Regions from separate parts of the Bacillus sp. SRI_025 genome, predicted to be linked through region 2. Evidence: riboswitches for the same ligand, from Rfam matches in the RefSeq annotation. Region 2 holds a riboswitch; the other holds the start of a gene.
What was found. A riboswitch is a leader RNA that binds a small molecule or an ion and turns the genes downstream of it on or off. The one in region 2 is predicted to bind lysine.

Region 1: another riboswitch for lysine. It lies ahead of AC20OE_RS05935 (aspartate kinase); the one in region 2 lies ahead of AC20OE_RS01140 (amino acid permease).

The regions. Positions count from the first base shown of each region.
Region 1 covers NZ_JBYEGB010000002.1:217,453-226,875, forward strand. Annotated here, with positions in the region: gene AC20OE_RS05920 (alpha-N-arabinofuranosidase) at 1-837, shown strand, start outside; gene trxA (thioredoxin) at 1,084-1,398, shown strand; gene uvrC (excinuclease ABC subunit UvrC) at 1,538-3,310, shown strand; lysine riboswitch at 3,372-3,550, shown strand; gene AC20OE_RS05935 (aspartate kinase) at 3,684-4,919, shown strand; gene AC20OE_RS05940 (YslB family protein) at 5,074-5,517, opposite strand; gene AC20OE_RS05945 (succinate dehydrogenase cytochrome b558 subunit) at 5,801-6,409, shown strand; gene sdhA (succinate dehydrogenase flavoprotein subunit) at 6,447-8,207, shown strand; gene sdhB (succinate dehydrogenase iron-sulfur subunit) at 8,209-8,973, shown strand; gene AC20OE_RS05960 (acyl-CoA thioesterase) at 9,096-9,423, shown strand, end outside.
Region 2 covers NZ_JBYEGB010000001.1:207,193-216,615, reverse strand. Annotated here, with positions in the region: gene modB (molybdate ABC transporter permease subunit) at 1-417, opposite strand, end outside; gene modA (molybdate ABC transporter substrate-binding protein) at 417-1,193, opposite strand; gene AC20OE_RS01160 (LTA synthase family protein) at 1,307-3,157, opposite strand; gene AC20OE_RS01155 (metal-dependent hydrolase) at 3,281-3,766, opposite strand; gene AC20OE_RS01150 (MarR family winged helix-turn-helix transcriptional regulator) at 3,938-4,366, shown strand; gene sspJ (small acid-soluble spore protein SspJ) at 4,448-4,591, shown strand; lysine riboswitch at 4,713-4,891, shown strand; gene AC20OE_RS01140 (amino acid permease) at 5,083-6,489, shown strand; gene AC20OE_RS01135 (iron-hydroxamate ABC transporter substrate-binding protein) at 6,525-7,463, opposite strand; gene AC20OE_RS01130 (FecCD family ABC transporter permease) at 7,723-8,775, shown strand; gene AC20OE_RS01125 (FecCD family ABC transporter permease) at 8,776-9,423, shown strand, end outside.

The DNA.
Region 1 (9,423 bases), on a different contig from region 2:
GACGTGAATTGGACGAAAGTATTGATGGAGCGGGCTGCACCGTGGATGGATGGGCTCAGTTTACATTATTACACTGTACCTGGTACATGGGAGAAAAAAGGGTCAGCGACTGAATTCGACGAGGATGAATGGTTTATCACACTGAAAAAAGCCTATGAGATGGAACGGCTTGTCGAGGACCATGGAGAAATCATGGATCGTTATGACCCAGACAAGCGAATTGGGATGATTATTGATGAATGGGGGACATGGTATGACCCAGAGCCAGGGACAAATCCTGGGTTTTTATATCAGCAAAACACACTAAGAGATGCCCTTGTGTCCGCCCTCCATTTTCATATTTTTCATCGCCATTGCGAGCGGATTCATATGGCAAATATCGCTCAGACGGTTAATGTGCTGCAAGCGATGGTATTAACAAAGGACGAAAAGATGCTTCTGACGCCTACGTATCATGTGTTTCACATGTTTCAAGTGCATCAAGAGGAAGAAGCGCTTGAAGTGGAGTTCGTTTCACCGCCGTATGAACGAAGAGGTGAAAAAATTCCTCAGGTTAGTGTGTCAGCCTCGCGTTCATCAGGGAAGATGCATATTAGCTACTGTCACCTGAATCCGCATGAACAAAAAGAGGTATCCCTTGCCATTGAAGGGGTTGATGCACAAACGAAAGTCACTGGACGTGTGCTGACGGCTGATCGCATGAATGCGCATAATACATTTGATGATCCTCATTCTGTTCAGCCGAAAGACTTTCAGCAAATGACTGTAAATCCCGGGGAATTAACGGTAGAGCTGCCGCCAATGTCAGTAGTCATGATAACTGTCGACCTCGCTTGATTGCATATTTCAATGTTTGATGAGAAGAATGTTGGGGCATCATACATTGTAAATGAAGCGGAAAGGGTGTCATGTCATATGCTTAGAACCATTCTAATGATCATCGGTGCGATTGTTGTTATTGGTGCGATTATACGGTTTGTTTTTTAATTCATTTCCTAAAAAATGATTCGTAAGCATTTCATTCGCAAGTCACATTGGTAGATGCTATACTAAAAAGCATAATTTACATTGGAGGAATGAATAATGGCAATCGTAAAAGCTACTGACGCAACATTTTCACAAGAAACTGCAGAAGGTGTTGTTCTTGCAGACTTTTGGGCACCATGGTGTGGACCTTGTAAAATGATTGCTCCAGTTCTTGAAGAACTTGATCAAGAAATGGGCGACAAAATGAAAATTGTAAAAATTGATGTAGACGATAACCAAGAAACTGCTGGTAAATACGGCGTTATGAGTATCCCAACACTTCTTGTTTTAAAAGACGGTGAAGTTGTAGAAACTTCTGTTGGTTTCAAACCAAAAGAAGCACTTGCTGAACTTGTCAACAAACATCTATAAACCGATCTATGTCCAAGCGGCATGATCATTGAAGCGGTTCTCGTAAAGACGAGAGCCGCTTTTCTTTCAACATGGTATAAAACAAATGTTCGTGATACACTAGAAGGAGTGAAAGAGGAAAACAAGGACGGATGAAAATATGAACAAACTAATCAAAGAAAAACTGTCAGTCCTGCCGGATCAACCAGGCTGTTACTTAATGAAAGATAGACAAAATACGATCATTTACGTGGGAAAGGCAAAGGTGTTAAAAAACAGGGTGCGCTCTTATTTCACTGGATCACATGACGCCAAAACGCAGCGGCTTGTCAGTGAAATTGAAGACTTTGAATACATTGTCACCTCTTCTAATATCGAAGCGCTCATTTTAGAGCTGAATTTAATCAAAAAATATGACCCAAAATACAATGTCATGCTTAAGGATGACAAGACGTATCCATTTATAAAAATTACGAATGAACGCCACCCTAAGCTGATCGTCACCCGCAATGTAAAAAAGGACAAAGGGAAATATTTCGGTCCATACCCAAACGTACAAGCAGCACGAGAAACGAAAAAGCTGCTCGACCGCTTATATCCCCTGAGAAAATGCGCCACTCTTCCTGACCGTGTCTGCCTTTATTATCATCTTGGGCAATGTCTTGCACCATGTGTGTATGACATTTCCGAGGAAACGAATAAGCAGCTCGTGGACGAAATCACAAGGTTTCTAAACGGAGGACATCAGCAAATCAAAAAAGAACTGACCGAAAAGATGCAGGAAGCTGCTGAAAATTTAGAGTTTGAACGGGCAAAAGAACTGAGAGACCAAATCGCTTATATCGACTCAACGATGGAAAAACAGAAAATGACGATGAGTGATTTATCAGATCGAGATGTCTTCGCCTATGCCTATGATAAAGGCTGGATGTGTGTCCAAGTTTTCTTCATCAGACAGGGGAAATTGATTGAACGTGATGTCAGCCTGTTTCCTATGTATCAGGACCCTGAAGAGGAGTTCCTCACGTTTATGGGGCAATTTTATGAAAAGAACAACCATTTTCTGCCGAAGGAAATTTTGGTGCCGGACAGTGTCGATCAAGAGATGATTGAGCAATTACTTGAGACAAACGTTCACCAGCCGAAAAAAGGAAAGAAAAAGGATTTACTTTTACTTGCCCATCAAAATGCCAAAATCGCCTTAAAAGAAAAGTTTTCGCTCATTGAGCGTGATGAAGAGCGGACAATTGGTGCGGTGAAGCAGCTTGGGGATGCGCTTAATATTTATATGCCGTACAGAATTGAGGCGTTTGATAACTCCAATATTCAAGGAGCAGACCCGGTTTCTGCCATGGTTGTCTTTCAGGACGGGAAGCCATATAAAAAGGAATACCGAAAATACAAAATTAAAACCGTCTCAGGACCAGATGATTATGCATCCATGCGTGAAGTCATTAGAAGACGATATACCCGCGTGTTAAAGGATGAACTGCCGCTGCCAGATTTAATTTTAATTGACGGAGGAAAAGGACAGATCAACGCAGCCATCGATGTGCTTGAAAATGAATTGAATTTGTCTGTCCCAGTCGCAGGTCTTGTAAAAGATGAAAAACACCGGACTTCAAATCTCATGATGGGAGATACACTTGAAATTGTTGCGCTGGAGCGAAATAGCCAGGCCTTTTACTTATTGCAGCGCATTCAAGATGAAGTGCACCGGTTTGCCATTAGCTTTCACCGGCAGCTGCGCGGAAAAAATGCATTCCAGTCTATTTTAGACGATGTACCAGGTATCGGAGAGAAGCGTAAAAAGCAGCTCCTCAAACATTTTGGCTCTGTGAAAAAGATGAAAGAAGCCTCTATCCAAGACTTTCAGGAGGCGGGCATTCCAAAACAGACGGCTGAACTTTTAATGGAAGCATTAAAAAAATAGATTGTACTTTTTCCAAAAGTCTGTTAAGATGTGACTAATTTAATAAATGAACGTGTTGTTTGTTGAAGATAGAGGTGCGAACTTCAAGAGTAAGCCTTCGGAGATCGATGGGATCTAAGAAGAGGGCTGAAAGGGGAGCGTCGCCGAAGTGAATAAAATCCACTCATTTTATTCGCTGGCTGTACATTGAAGAAATGTAGGGCTGTCAAGAATTCATTTTCTTGGAGGGCTATCTCATTGTTTGCATCGTTTAATGATGATTTTAAAGCAATGGGAGATTTGTTCTCTCATTGCTTTTTTATTTGCAGTGAGCGGACAGTCTCCAAAGCAGCCTCTTCTCTCACACGTGAACTTTTGAAAAAGGGTGGTAGACATGGGATTAATTGTACAAAAATTTGGCGGAACTTCCGTTGGGTCAACAGAAAAAATTCGCAATGCCGCAAAGAGAGTGATCGCTGAACGCGAGGCAGGACATGATGTGGTTGTGGTTGTATCAGCGATGGGTAAATCAACAGATGTTCTAGTAGACCTAGCGAAAGAACTTACAGACGATCCAAGCAAAAGAGAAATGGATATGCTGCTCGCAACTGGTGAACAGGTGACCATTTCATTATTAGCGATGGCGCTCCAAGCAAGAGGCTATGATGCCATTTCCTTCACAGGCTGGCAGGCTGGTATGAAAACAGAGCATGTACACGGAAATGCAAGAATCGTGGACATTGATGAAGCAAGAATAAAAGAGGAATTAAGTGCGGGGAAAGTCGTAGTTGTGGCAGGCTTCCAAGGAATTGCAGATGACTTACATATCACAACACTTGGACGCGGAGGATCAGATACGACTGCTGTGGCACTGGCTGCCGCACTAAAAGCTGATAAATGTGATATTTACACAGATGTACCAGGAGTGTTTACGACAGATCCGCGTTATGTACCATCTGCGCGGAAACTTGCAGGTATTTCATACGATGAGATGCTTGAGCTGGCTAATTTAGGAGCTGGGGTCCTGCATCCAAGAGCTGTTGAATTTGCGAAAAATTATCAAGTCCCGCTAGAAGTCCGTTCTAGTATTGAAAATGAATCGGGTACGTTAATTGAGGAGGAATCATCCATGGAACAAAATTTAGTCGTCAGAGGCATTGCGTTTGAAGATCAGATTACACGTGTGACAGTGTGCGGGCTTTCAAGCGGTCTCACAACATTATCGACCATTTTTACGACGCTTGCGAAACAGAATATCAATGTTGATATCATCATTCAGTCTGTCACAAGCACCAACCAGACGTCGATCTCTTTCTCTGTGAAAACGGATGATTTGTCCAAAACAGTTGAAGTATTAGAAGAATATAAAGGGGCGCTTGGCTACGAGCAGATTGAGACAGAAAGCAAATTAGCGAAAGTATCCATCGTGGGATCTGGAATGGTCTCTAACCCAGGCGTAGCCGCTGAAATGTTCGCTGTGTTAGCGCAAAAAGATATTCAAGTGAAAATGGTCAGTACGTCTGAAATCAAAGTCTCAACAGTGGTCGGCCGTGATGATATGGTCAAAGCAGTTGAAGCGCTGCATGATGCGTTTGATTTATCAAAGGTGAGCGCAGCTGCTCACTCTTAAAAAGGTAAAGAGGTGACCTCATGAAAGAGGATCGCCTCTTTTTTCTATATGGAATCGGCTGAAACGGACGTAAACCCATTCATTAAGTATGCTATGATAGATGTAGACATATAAAAAAGGCGTGACCTGAAGTCCGCGCCTTTTACCAAGAGGATTAGCTAGGGTCTCTTAAATCCCATTTTACGGTTAAAATGACTTTCTCAGCACGCTTTTTCACTTGTTCATAGGATTCAGCTACGTGCTCATTAAGAAGCTGAATTTGTTCAGCAATAAAACCCGCTTCCATCTGAAAGCATGGCTCCTTTTGATAGGTGAGTCGATTGGATACTAGTGGACCTTCGAGCTCAAACTCAATTTCCTGTTTTTTCGAATGGACCATTGTGAGAGTCCCCCATCCGGCATCATGGAAAAATTCGGGGATCTTTTCCCATGACTCTTGAGGAAATTTACGAGCAAGCAGTTTACCCGCAAAATACATCATAGATGAATGGTCCTGACCAAGAATATCAGGCAGCAGAACTTCGCGTATCAGCTCGTAGGCAAATCCATTGACTTCAATTTCTTTTAGCTGTTCTAAGTTAGATTCGAATTTATTCATTGTACGGCTCCCCTCTTTCAACAATTTATTATAGCTTATGTGGGCATATGATGACAGAGTTTTCCCTGAAGTCTAAGAAATTCTTATTGTAGTAAAACGAATTTTGATTTAAAACTTTTAAATTTCGGAAAATTTTAATTTATGTACGCGGTTTCTTGACGCTTTTTTGACATAGGAGTAAAATGAAATTGTCAATAAATTTGAATAAAGTGCTTACAATTGAAAGAAGCGGGGGTAAGACAATTTTCAAGCAATTGCACTTTTTTTACTAGGGGGTAAAGTAATGTCGGGGAACAAAGAATTTTTTTATCGGAGATTGCATTCTTTGCTTGGCGTCATTCCGGTCGGTCTATTTTTAGTACAGCACTTAGTGATTAACCACTTTGCGACGGATGGACCAGAGGCGTTTAACAAAGCTGCACACTTTATGGAACAGCTGCCATTCAGGTACGCACTTGAGCTGTTCGTGATTTTCTTACCACTGATCTATCATGCTGTTTATGGGGTGTACATAGCCTTTACGGCACAAAACAACACGTCTCGCTTCAGTTACTTAAGAAACTGGTTGTTCAGACTGCAAAGGGTTTCAGGTATCATCACATTGATTTTTATCACTTGGCACGTATGGGAAACACGCATTCAAGCTCAGCTTGGAGCTGAAGTCAACTACGACATGATGGCGAATATTTTAAGCTCTCCATTTATGCTAGGTTTCTATATTGTCGGCGTTTTATCTACTATTTTCCACTTTGCTAATGGCTTGTGGTCATTTGCTGTCAGCTGGGGAATTACGGTTTCACCACGCTCACAAAGAATCTCCACATTTGTGACATTAGGTATATTTATAGCGCTTTCATATGTAGGGCTAAGAGCAATTTTCGCTTTTGTTTAAGAGGAAATAGATTAGTAGAAGAGGGAGAGGGGCTACAATGAGTAATTCTAGCATCATCGTTGTCGGAGGCGGATTAGCTGGTCTCATGGCAACTATTAAAGCAGCAGAAGCGGGAACAGCTGTTCAACTATTTTCAATCGTACCTGTGAAACGTTCGCATTCTGTATGTGCACAGGGCGGAATCAACGGAGCGGTCAATACAAAAGGTGAAGGGGATTCACCTTATGAGCATTTTGATGATACGGTATATGGCGGAGATTTCTTAGCCAACCAGCCGCCAGTAAAGGCAATGTGTGAAGCAGCGCCGTCCATTATCCACTTACTTGATCGTATGGGTGTTATGTTTAATAGAACACCAGAGGGATTATTGGACTTCCGCCGCTTCGGGGGAACACAGCACCACCGTACAGCGTTTGCTGGAGCTACAACAGGCCAGCAGCTATTATACGCACTGGATGAGCAGGTTCGCCGCTATGAAGTAGCAGGACTTGTCACGAAATATGAAGGCTGGGAATTCCTTGGCACTGTTTTAGATGACGAGGAAGTGTGCCGCGGGATTGTCGCGCAGAACTTGACGACAATGGAAATTGAATCCTTCCGTTCAGATGCAGTCATCATGGCAACAGGCGGTCCTGGAATCGTGTTCGGTAAATCAACGAACTCCATGATTAACACTGGATCTGCTGCATCTATCGTTTATCAGCAAGGTGCGCATTATGCAAATGGAGAATTCATTCAAATTCACCCAACAGCGATTCCAGGAGATGACAAGCTTCGTCTTATGAGTGAATCAGCTCGTGGTGAGGGCGGACGAGTTTGGACATATAAAGACGGGAAGCCTTGGTACTTCCTTGAAGAAAAATACCCAGCATACGGGAACCTTGTACCGCGTGACATCGCAACGCGTGAAATCTTTGACGTATGTGTCGAGCAAAAGCTTGGCATCAACGGAGAGAACATGGTATATCTCGATCTTTCTCATAAAGATCCTAAAGAGCTTGATATTAAGCTTGGCGGAATCATTGAAATCTATGAAAAATTCATGGGTGATGACCCGCGTAAGCTTCCGATGAAAATCTTCCCTGCTGTTCATTACTCAATGGGCGGATTATGGGTCGATTATGATCAAATGACGAATATCAAAGGTCTGTTCGCTGCCGGAGAATGTGATTACTCGATGCACGGCGGAAACAGACTTGGTGCAAACTCACTTCTTTCTGCGATTTACGGCGGAATGGTCGCTGGACCAAATGCGGTGAAGTACATTAGCGGTCTTGAGAAGTCTGCGGAAGACCTTTCTTCTGCAACATTTGACAGTGCCGTGAAGAAAGAGCAGGAGAAATGGGACAACATCCTCAGCATGGATGGTACAGAAAATGCGTACGTGCTTCATAAAGAGCTTGGAGAATGGATGACGGATAACGTTACAGTGGTTCGTTACAATGACAAACTCTTAAAAACAGATCAGAAGATCGAAGAACTAATGGAGCGCTACAAGAAGATCAACATCAACGATACCGCATCATGGAGCAACCAAGGCGCTGCCTTCACGCGTCAGCTTGACAACATGCTTCAGCTGGCAAGAGTCATTACGATCGGGGCATATAACCGGAATGAAAGCCGAGGCGCACACTATAAACCGGAATTCCCAGAAAGAAACGATGAAGAATTCCTTAAAACAACGATGGCTACGTTCAAAGGGAAAAATCAAAAGCCTGCATTCCACTATGAGGACGTCGATGTATCGTTAATTGCACCTCGTAAACGAGATTACTCGAAGAAAAAGGTGGAGAAATAAGATGAGTGAAAAAAACACAATTCAATTCATTATCACGCGTCAAGATACAGCAGATGGAAAGCCTTATGATGAAGAATTCGAAATCCCTTACCGCCCAAATATGAACGTCATTTCTGCACTCATGGAAATTAGACGTAACCCGGTCAATAAACAAGGTGAAAAAACAACGGCGATCAACTGGGATATGAACTGTCTTGAAGAGGTGTGCGGAGCTTGTTCTATGGTTATTAATGGAAAACCGCGCCAGTCATGTACAGCCCTGATTGATAAGTTAGATCAGCCGATCCGTCTTCAGCCGATGAAGACATTCCCGGTCGTGAGAGACTTGCAGGTTGATAGAAGCCGTATGTTCAACTCCTTGAAAAAAGTAAAAGCATGGGTGCCGATCGATGGCACATATGATCTTGGACCTGGACCAAGAATGCCTGAGAAAAAACGTCAATGGGCGTATGAGCTTTCTAAATGTATGACTTGTGGTGTCTGCCTTGAAGCTTGTCCAAACGTGAATGATAAGTCTTCCTTTATGGGCCCTGCACCGCTTTCACAAGTACGTCTATTTAACGCACATCCGACAGGTGCGATGAATAAGTCTGACCGTCTAGAAGAAATTATGGGTGACGGCGGTCTTGCGAACTGCGGGAACTCTCAAAACTGTGTGCAGGCTTGTCCGAAAGGAATCCCGCTGACAACGTCAATTGCAGCACTTAACCGAGATACAACATTACAAGCTTTCCGTAACTTCTTCGGAAGCGATCACGCAGAATAACATCACATTCAGTCCTCTTTGCCAATCATGATGAGTGTTTACAAGAGGCTGGGTGGAACACAAAATAAACGCCTCTTCCAATATTGGGAGAGGCGTTTATTGATGAATAAGGAGATGATAAAGTGAGACTTCCGTCATATATTGAAGAATCGTTTGAAGAGTGGAGGGCATCCTTTCGATTTTATGTCGAAACGACTGTCCGTTTTTCAGAAACGGATATGTTCGGCCATATGAACAATGTCACCCCATTTGTGTATTTTGAAGAAGCACGGATTGCCTTTTTTCAAAAAACAGGAATTGTGGATAAACGAATGAAACGTGTGAAAGAGACGATTACAGTCGTGGCAAACCTGCAATGTGATTACATCAAACAGGTGGAGATAGGGGAGCGGCTTCGTGTGTATGTAAAGCCGGAAAAAGTCGGGTCAAGCTCACTTATTCTTCATTATT
Region 2 (9,423 bases):
GGCAAAGACTTGAAATGAATGAGCACCATCTACTTTTGCAGCGCCTTCAATGTCTGACTCAATCGTAGAAAATCCAGCCTTTGCAGATTGATACATAAGCGGGAATGCCACAACTGTTGATGCAATAACTGCCGCCCACCAAGTGAAAATGACCGGCTGGTGGAAGATCCATTCAATCGCGCTCCCGATCATGCTATGCCTTCCGAATATGACGAGCAATAAAAAACCTACAACCGTTGGTGGAAGGACAAGCGGCATCATTAAAAGCGTTTCTACGATCATTTTTCCCTTAAATGTAGTTCGCGCCATCCAATAGCCAATCAATGTACCAAAAACAGTTGCCAGCAGCCCGCTTACAACGGCAACTTGCACGGACAGCCAAATGGGAGATAGGAATTCTTCAGTCAACATGGGCATTATGTCACTTGAAAGCCGTACTTTTTAAAAATTGATTTGGCTGTTTCTGATTGAAGAAATTGAAAAAAGGACTTGGCTTCCTCTACATGTTCTGTCCCTTTGACGATTCCTACTGGGTAAATGATTGGGGAATGCATGTCCTGATTGGCTTCAGCTGCAATTTTTACTTTTTTGGAAACGAGGGCGTCTGTCTTATACACAACACCAGCCTCCACATTTCCTGTTTCTACGTAGCTTAAAACTTGCCGCACATCCTTGCCGTATACAGCGTTCTTTTTCACTTGATCCCAGATGTTCAGCTTTGTGAAAATCTCTTTGCCATATGTACCAGCAGGAACGGATTCTGGTGTGCCAAGAGCAATCTTCCCTTTTATGTGCTGGGCGTCTTGAAAGCTTTTAATAGAGGAAGAATGATCATTTGGCACAATGAGTACAAGCTCATTTTGGATGGCATCCTTGATAAAATGTTGATCGATATCTCCAGATTGCACAAGCTCATCAAAGGGCGCTTCAGCTGCTGAGAAAAAGAGGTCCGCTTTTGCCCCTTGCGCAATTTGCTGCTTCAATGCGCCGGATGACCCGAAATTATTTGTTAATGTCACATTCGGATGCTCATCATTAAAGGCGGATTCAATTTCCTTTAGTGCATCCTGAAGACTTGCCGCTGCTGAAATGACAAGTTCTGTTTTTTTGCTTGTATCCGATGACTTCATCTCTGTTTGACACCCGCTCAGAAGCAAGCAGATGGCGATGAAGGGGAAGAACGCATACTTCATGTTCACACCTCTTATTCAATATCATGTGTATCCTATATTATAAGCAAACTTATTTGACCATTCATAGGCTTTCAGTAAAAAGAGAAAAGAAAAAGCCGCCAGATGGCGACTTTTTAATGCTGATAAAAACGCAGCAAATTCCCATTGATCACTTTGTCTGATAAGGAAAGTTCTTTATTGGCTTTTTCGATATAAGGCTGACACACCTCATCCTGTTCAACAGGTTCTTTTGTTTTTTGATCATAGCAGGTGTTCTTTGTATAGAGATAATCATCTGTAATAAAGTTCCCGTTTCTCAAAACAGCAAAAGGCGTCCGTTCGTTTGAAAATAAGTCATTGCCAAATTGAATGGCATCCTTCGTTTCAATACCGAGTAAGTGCAGGAGTGTCGGCTTCACGTCGATTTGCCCAGCTGTTTCAGAAATTGTCTGCGGTGCTTGATCTGTGACCCCCGGAATGTAAATTAAAAAGGGCACCCGCTGCAATTTCACAGCATCAAACGGTGTGATTTCATCTTTTTTAAGCAGCTCTGCCATTGCCTGATGATGTGCCTCGGAGATACCATAGTGATCCCCCATGAGGACAAACATTGTATTGTCATACAGTCCTTCTTCTTTCATGCGGTCAAAAAATGTCTTAATGGCTTCATCCTGATAGCGGACGGTCGTCACATAGCGGTTTAAAATGGCGCTGGACGAATCATATTCATCAATCAATTGATCCTTTGGATCGATTTCAAATGGAAAGTGATTGGTCAAGGTAATAAACGTGCTGTAATAAGGCGCCTTCAACTTTTTTAAATAATCAATGGATTGGTCAAAGAAGTCAATATCCTTTAAGCCCCAGCCAGTTGAATTCTGTTCATTGACCTGATACGAATCGACATCATAAAAACGGTCAATCCCAAACGATTCATACATGACATCACGATTCCAAAACGTTTTATTATTCGCATGGAATTGGACGGATTGATAGTTCTCTTTTTTCAACTGCTTGTATAACGTGTCGTATTCGTTGTCACTCGCTGTGAAAAAGACAGCGCCGCTGCTAGATGGGTAGAGGGAATTTGCGACAATAAACTCTGAATCCGATGTCTTTCCTTGCTCAGTCTGCTGATAAAATTCATCAAAATAAAAACTCTTTTTAGCGAGTTGATTTAAAAAGGGGGTGATGTATTGTCCATTCACCTTTTGATCAACGACAAATTGCTGTGTTGATTCAAGTGAAATGAACACAACGTTCTTACCTTTAGCAAGTCCAAAATACTCTTCGTTTGGTGCACTGTAATCAGCCTTTGTGTAGTTTGCTACGGTTGAAAGTGTATCTTCATCTGCAAAGGCTTTTTGTCCAATACGCGCTGTTTGGGCAGCGCCGTCATACAGGTGGAACTGGAACAGCCCAAGGTTTCGTACAATCACTTCTCGATCATAAGAGCTTGTCAGAAAGCGAGGGTGATCCATCATGGCTGAACTGACATGAAACAATAGAAAGCTGCAGCACACCGCATAATATGTTTTGATCGTTTTAAAGGAGGCTTTTGGCGCTAAAGGTTTGCGCTTTAACAGCCACGCCAGCACCACGAAATCAATGAGCATCAGTAAAAACAGCGGGTGAAATAATTCTGTCATACTGCTGCCCATATCTCCCATGTTTTTCGCTTGGAATAATACAGGGATTGTAATGAAATCAATATAAAATCCATAAAAGATCGTATTCGATATGAGAATCGCTGTCAAAATCAAATTTGCGGTTAATAAAAATACCTTTTGCTTCTTTTCATTTAAAAAAAGAGCAATCCCAAACAAAGGGAGCAAAAAGCTAAGTGGATTGATCAAAAGCAGCCATTCATGAAACAGATTGGCCGTTCGTATGTGAAATCCGAATTGATAAATGATGTATGTTTTCATCCACATGAAGAGGATGGAGTACACTAAAAACCAGTGATTTTTGAAAAACGCTTTCATTTATGTAGCTCCTCACCATTCTGTATTCAGCTGCAAGGCAAAAACACTTATCTTAAACCTACTAAAAAAATGAGGAATGATCAATTCATATCCTGTGTTTTTCGGAAAACTCTTTCTGATTCATTAGAATGGGATGGAGATGCCGCAGAGGACAGCGATGTAATAGCAGGTAACGACGGTGAGAGCAGCTAGTACGACTTGTTCTCCTGTGCTGCCTGTTTTGACATAGAAGGGAAGACGCACTTTAATGGAAGCCGGAAATAAAAATTTAATCCCATTCACTGTTCCTGCATCCAGAATGAGATGGCTTGCCATCCCGACTAGTAAACCGATACTTAGGCTGTCATTTGGAATGTATGTTGTTGCTAGAAAATAAATGATCAGCAAAAATAATAAACTGTGTGTAAACGTGCGATGACCGAACACACTGCTGATCAGTGTCGAGAGCAGCGGGAATTTTCTGCCGATTTTACTTTTTGTATGGCAAAGATCAGGGATCAGAGCACCTGCTGATCCAGCAGCAGCCATCGTCACTGGGTCGAATCCATAATAGTAGGCAACGGCTGTGGAGGCGGCAATTCCGCCCATGATGTGTGTTTTTCCTGTCATGATGCGTACTCCTGTTCTATCTTTAGTTCAAGTACTCACTATATCAAGGGAGGATTCATTCAGCAAGGCTTATTTCTAAAGAAAAAGAGGCCAAAAGGGTTGGCTGAATGGAAAAACATTCTATAATAAGGGGGAAGTCATGTTGATACTAACGATAAGGATGCGATTCGGATGGGTAATGCAGACATTTTAAAAGAAATTGTTCTTGTACATTATGAAGTCAGCCGTAAATTAAACCGCAAGTTACTTGAGTTAGAGAAAGACATCACGCCCCCACAGATATATGCTCTTTCTATTTTGATACAAGGCAAAGTATCACATGCCGAAGAGCTGAAGCAAAGACTCTCTTTAAACCCTGGTGCAGCCTCTATCGCACTCAATAAATTATGTGAGCAGGGTTATATTCAAAGAGAACGGGACAAGGACGATTCGTCACTTGTCCGTTTAGAAGTCACGGAAAAAGGGATGGCCATTTATGAAAAGCATACACGTCTTTTCGGAAAGGTGATTCAGCATATGATGTCAGACTTCACAAAGGATGATTTAAAAACCTTTCTGTCGTACTTGCAAAAAATGAGACAGACCTTTCATGATGATTGAGCCTCTTCCCTTGTATAATGCTGAGCGCTGTAGCACAAATTAAACAGGCAACCGCATTATATGAAAAGGGAGGAAACAGCGATGTCATTTTTCCAAAAGGATAAAAAAGCGAAAAGTGAGAAAAACCATCAGCAGGTAGATCAGCTGTTAGAGGAAGCAAGTAAAGAGCTAGCAGGCGATCCGCTTCAGGAAGCTGTACAAAAGAAGAAAAACAACCAACAATAAGCAGGTAAAGGGCAGAGAAAAGGTTCTCTGCCCTTTTTCTATGTTTTACCCTTTGACAGAAATGAGAATGTTTGATAACCTTCGTGTAGTAAAAATGAATAGAAATCCTCACGCTATGTCTCAGTGAGGTAGAGGTTGCGCGGATGATGAGTCACTCATAGGAGAGATGGAATCGTAGATCATGAGAAAAAAGGCATCAGCGCCGAAGTGTAGAGAGAGCTCCAACTTTCTTTATGCTGGGTCTGCATTGAATAAATGCAGGACTGCCACGTCTTTGAAGCGTGGAGGGCTATCCGGAGATCAAGGTGTATGTTTTGAAAAGCATGGACTTTTGTTCAGGCTTTTTTTTATGTTCTGAGTCACAAAAATAAGGGTATGCTGTTAAAAAGTAATCCATTATGAACATAAAGAATGCAAGTCATTGCTTCACAAATATATCAATGAAGATACTGCCGGGTCTGGTCCAAAGTGAATAAAACGGAGGTACGGAAATGGAACAGACAAAAAAATGGGGTTTTTGGTTATTGACGGCTTTTGTCGTCGGAAATATGGTAGGTTCAGGCATCTTTATGCTGCCAAGTACGCTTGCCCAGCACGCAAGTCCTTTAGGTGTGACGATGGCATGGCTTGTCACAGGCGGCGGTGTGCTGATGATTGCGCTTGTATTTGGGCATTTGTCCATTCATAAGCCGCAGCTGACAGCTGGACCACAAAGTTATGCAAGGGCGCTTTTTAAAGATCCGAAAAAAGGGAAAGCAGCTGGATTTACAATGGTTTGGGGATACTGGGTGGCAAGCTGGATTAGTAATGTCGCAATTATTACAAGTCTTGCTGGTTATTTAACGACTTTTTTCCCGATTCTCACAGTGAAGACTGAAGTTTTTACCTTTGGAAAAGAAGCGGTCACGCTTGGTCAGCTCATGACGTTTATCGTATGTACCCTTCTTCTATGGGGAACACATACCATTTTAATTACAAGCTTAAGTGCTGCAAGTAAATTGAATTTTATTACGACCTTTTCAAAGGTGCTTGGATTCGTCCTTTTTATTGTTGCGGGATTATTTGCATTTCAAACGGCATTATTTGAACATTACTACTTCCCGGTTGAAACAGGCAGCGAAGGAGTGCTTGGCCTTGGAGGTCAAATTCATCATGCGGCTATTTCCACACTATGGGCATTTATTGGAATTGAATCAGCTGTCATTTTATCAGGAAGAGCATCCTCACAGCGTGATGTGAAACGTGCGACGATTACAGGTCTTTTAATCGCACTTTCGATCTACATGATTATCACATTGATTACGATGGGCGTTCTGCCGCACGATCAATTGCAAGGCTCTGACAAACCATTCGTAGATGTGCTTCAGCTTATTATTGGGCCAGCTGGCGGAATTGTCATGGCTCTGCTGGCGATTATTTGCTTGTTTGGTTCGATGCTTGGGTGGATTTTACTTGGTTCAGAAGTACCGTATCAGGCAGCAAAGGCTGGTGATTTTCCAGCAGTATTTGCAAAAACAAACAAAAAAGGAAGCCCTGCTTTCGCTTTGACTGTTACAAATATTATGTCACAGCTGTTTATCTTCTCTGTGATGTCACGTACGATTAATGAAGCTTTTACCTTTTTAACTACATCAGCGACACTTGCGTATCTTATTCCGTATATTGTGTCTTCCATCTACAGCTTTAAGGTCATTATGCAAGGTGACACGTATGAGCTTCAAAAAGGAAATCGAACGAGAGACGGCATCATTGCACTTGTTGCCATGGGGTATTCAGCTTGGGTCATTATTTCAGGAACAGCCGACTTGAAAACTTTTGGTCTTGGAATCGGTCTATTCTTAGTAGGTATTTTGCTTTATCCATTCATGTCAAAAGGATTTGCCAAAGGAACGGTATAAGGAAGACGTTTCTCCATCTCTGGAGAAACGTTTTTTTATGATGCAGATGTCAATCGATCCACAATAAACTCTAGCTGACCTTCTAGTGACACTGGGTCATTAAAGAAGAAACCGACTGGATCTATTTCGAATACATGTTTATTTTTGACGGCAGGAAGTGATGTCCAAATGCTGCTTTGATACACTTGGTCACCTTTACTTTTTGAGCCGCTCCATGGACCTGTGAAAATATAGTCGCCTGCGAATTCTGGCAACTTCTCAAGAGAAATATTCGCATAGCCAACACCGCTGTCGATCGCTTCTTTTTTGACAGCCTTCGGTGCTTTTAATTTCAGCTCGTCATAAATGATTTCGCCCCCGCGGGCAAAGGTGTTTCCGAAGATATAAATGCCTTTATCAAATGGCGATACGATCGAGACCGTTTTGCTGCCAACAGCTTTGGTTACCTTTGGTTTCACCTCAGCAATTTTGGTATCCCATTTTGTGATCCATTCTGTTGCTTTTTTTGGTGTACCTGTCATTTTACCGAATTCTTTTAGCTGGTCTTTGAAAGAATATTGATTGTATTTTACCGCTACAGTTGGGGCGATTTTTTTGTATTGATCAAACTTCTCATCTTCCCCCCAAGCAATAATCATATCTGGCTTCGAAGCGGCTACTTTTTCGACCGATGGGGTCCTTCCGAGATTTTCCACTCCATCTGTTTTCCCTTTATAAAAAGGGTTTTTAAAGATGGGTGATGTTGTAGCAACCGGAGTTTTGCCGAGTGTGACGAGGTCCCCGTAATAGCTTTCTGCAAGAAGCACTATTCGTTTCGGATTTTTCGGAAGCTTCACTTCACCTTTTGCATCCTGATATGTCATCATGTCATTCTTTTTCGCTGCAGATTGTTTATTTGAAGTGCTGCCGCAAGCGGCTGTAAAGATCATAAGAATCGATAAAGAAATCAAAAGAAATCCAGTTCGTTTTTTCACAAAAGTTCTCTCCTATTCATTTTTCCTTGATAATGATTCTCAATTTCATTTTTTATCGTAACATGATAGGAACAAAAATGCATTGGCTAATTTAGGCCTAAAGAAAAATGGTGAAATTCTCACAATTTTTTTGTGAAAATAAAGAAATTTATCAGAACAATGATTTCAAAAAGAAAAGAAAGTGATATACTAGACTTCGAGATTGATAATCATTATCACTAATAGAGAATAAACATGAACGGAAAGGAAGAGACTGGTTTTGGGCTCACAATCGAATAAACAGCTGCCAGCCAGCGATGATACGATCGATATTGTCACGAAGCCTTTTGGAACAGCAGCTGTTATCATCATAGGAATCATCGCTTTAGCATTTGGTCTTTTTTTATCAGTATCATTAGGAGCGGCAAACATTCATCTACAGACTGTATGGGAAGCCGTTTTTCATTTTGATTCACAAGAAACTTCACATCAAATCATTCGGGAATTGAGGCTGCCGCGCACAGTTGGAGCCGCGCTCGTCGGTGCCTTTTTAGCCGTATCAGGTGCCATAATGCAAGGAATGACAAGAAATGCGCTGGCGTCACCGGAGATTATGGGTGTGACAAATGGCTCCGCATTTGCGATTGCCATTGCATTAGCATTTTTCCCTGGCCAATCTTCTTTCACATTAATTCTTTGGTCATTTATTGGAGCCGCACTCGGAGCTTCTATTGTATTTGGTGTCGGTACTATGTCAAAAGGGGGACTGACTCCGGTTAAACTCGCACTAGCTGGTACAGCGGTTGGAGCACTTTTGAGCTCAATTTCTTCAGCCATTGCCATCCGTTTTGACGTCGCTCAAGATATGAGCTTTTGGTATGCTGGCGGAGTGGCAGGTGTGAATTGGAGCAACATTCATATCATCATTCCAGTTGCCATTGCAGGACTAATCATTGCAATGATCCTTGCCCGTTCGATCACGGTTCTGAGCTTAGGTGAAGAATTGGCGAAAGGACTTGGACAGTATACGAAAACGGTCAAGGTGCTTGGCGTATTGGTTGTTATTCTTTTAACGGGTGCTGCCGTGTCGGTAGCAGGCTCTATTGGTTTTATCGGGCTTGTGATCCCTCATGTCACTCGATTCTTGGTTGGAGTGGACTATCGCTGGATTATCCCATGCTCCGCTATTTTAGGGGCCACTTTGTTAATTTATGCAGACATTGCTGCGAGGCTGGTCAACGCTCCGTTTGAAACGCCAGTCGGTGCCATCACGGCGATTATAGGCGTTCCTTTCTTCTTATATTTAGCTAGACGTGAAAGGAGCGGAATCTAAATGGAAATGGTGCAGCAAGCAAAGAAAAAGAAATATCAACGAACGATGCTCATGATCTTTTTCGCGATCGTAGCTGTGTTCCTTATTAGTTTAAATACCGGAGAAATTCGGATCTCTCCGATGGATACATTGAAAACACTTTTTGGATTCGGAAGTGAGATGGATGAGCTCGTATTATTCGAATTCCGACTTCCAAGAATGGTCATCGCTTTACTTGTCGGTGCTTCTATCGCTGTATCAGGCGCGATTTGGCAAGGCGTTTCTCAAAATGGTTTAGCTGACCCAGGTATTCTCGGCGTCAATGCCGGCGCTGGCTTTGCCGTTGTGCTATTTATTTTTGCATTTCAAGGCACGATGGCGAATTTAGGTGACTTTACGATTTTTGTACTGCCGCTTTTCGCGTTCGTAGGTGCAGGCTTTGCTGCATTTCTTATCTATGTGTTAGCGTGGAAAAAAGGCATCACACCTGTCCGATTGATTTTAACTGGTATTGGTGTGAATGCTGCATTTTCAGCAGCGATTGTGGTCATTCAGTTAAAAATGAGCCCAAATGATTTTAACCAAGCCATCGTGTGGTTATCTGGAAGTATTTATGGCTCGAGCTGGACGTATGTCCTGTCTGTTCTACCATGGATGGTGATTTTCCTT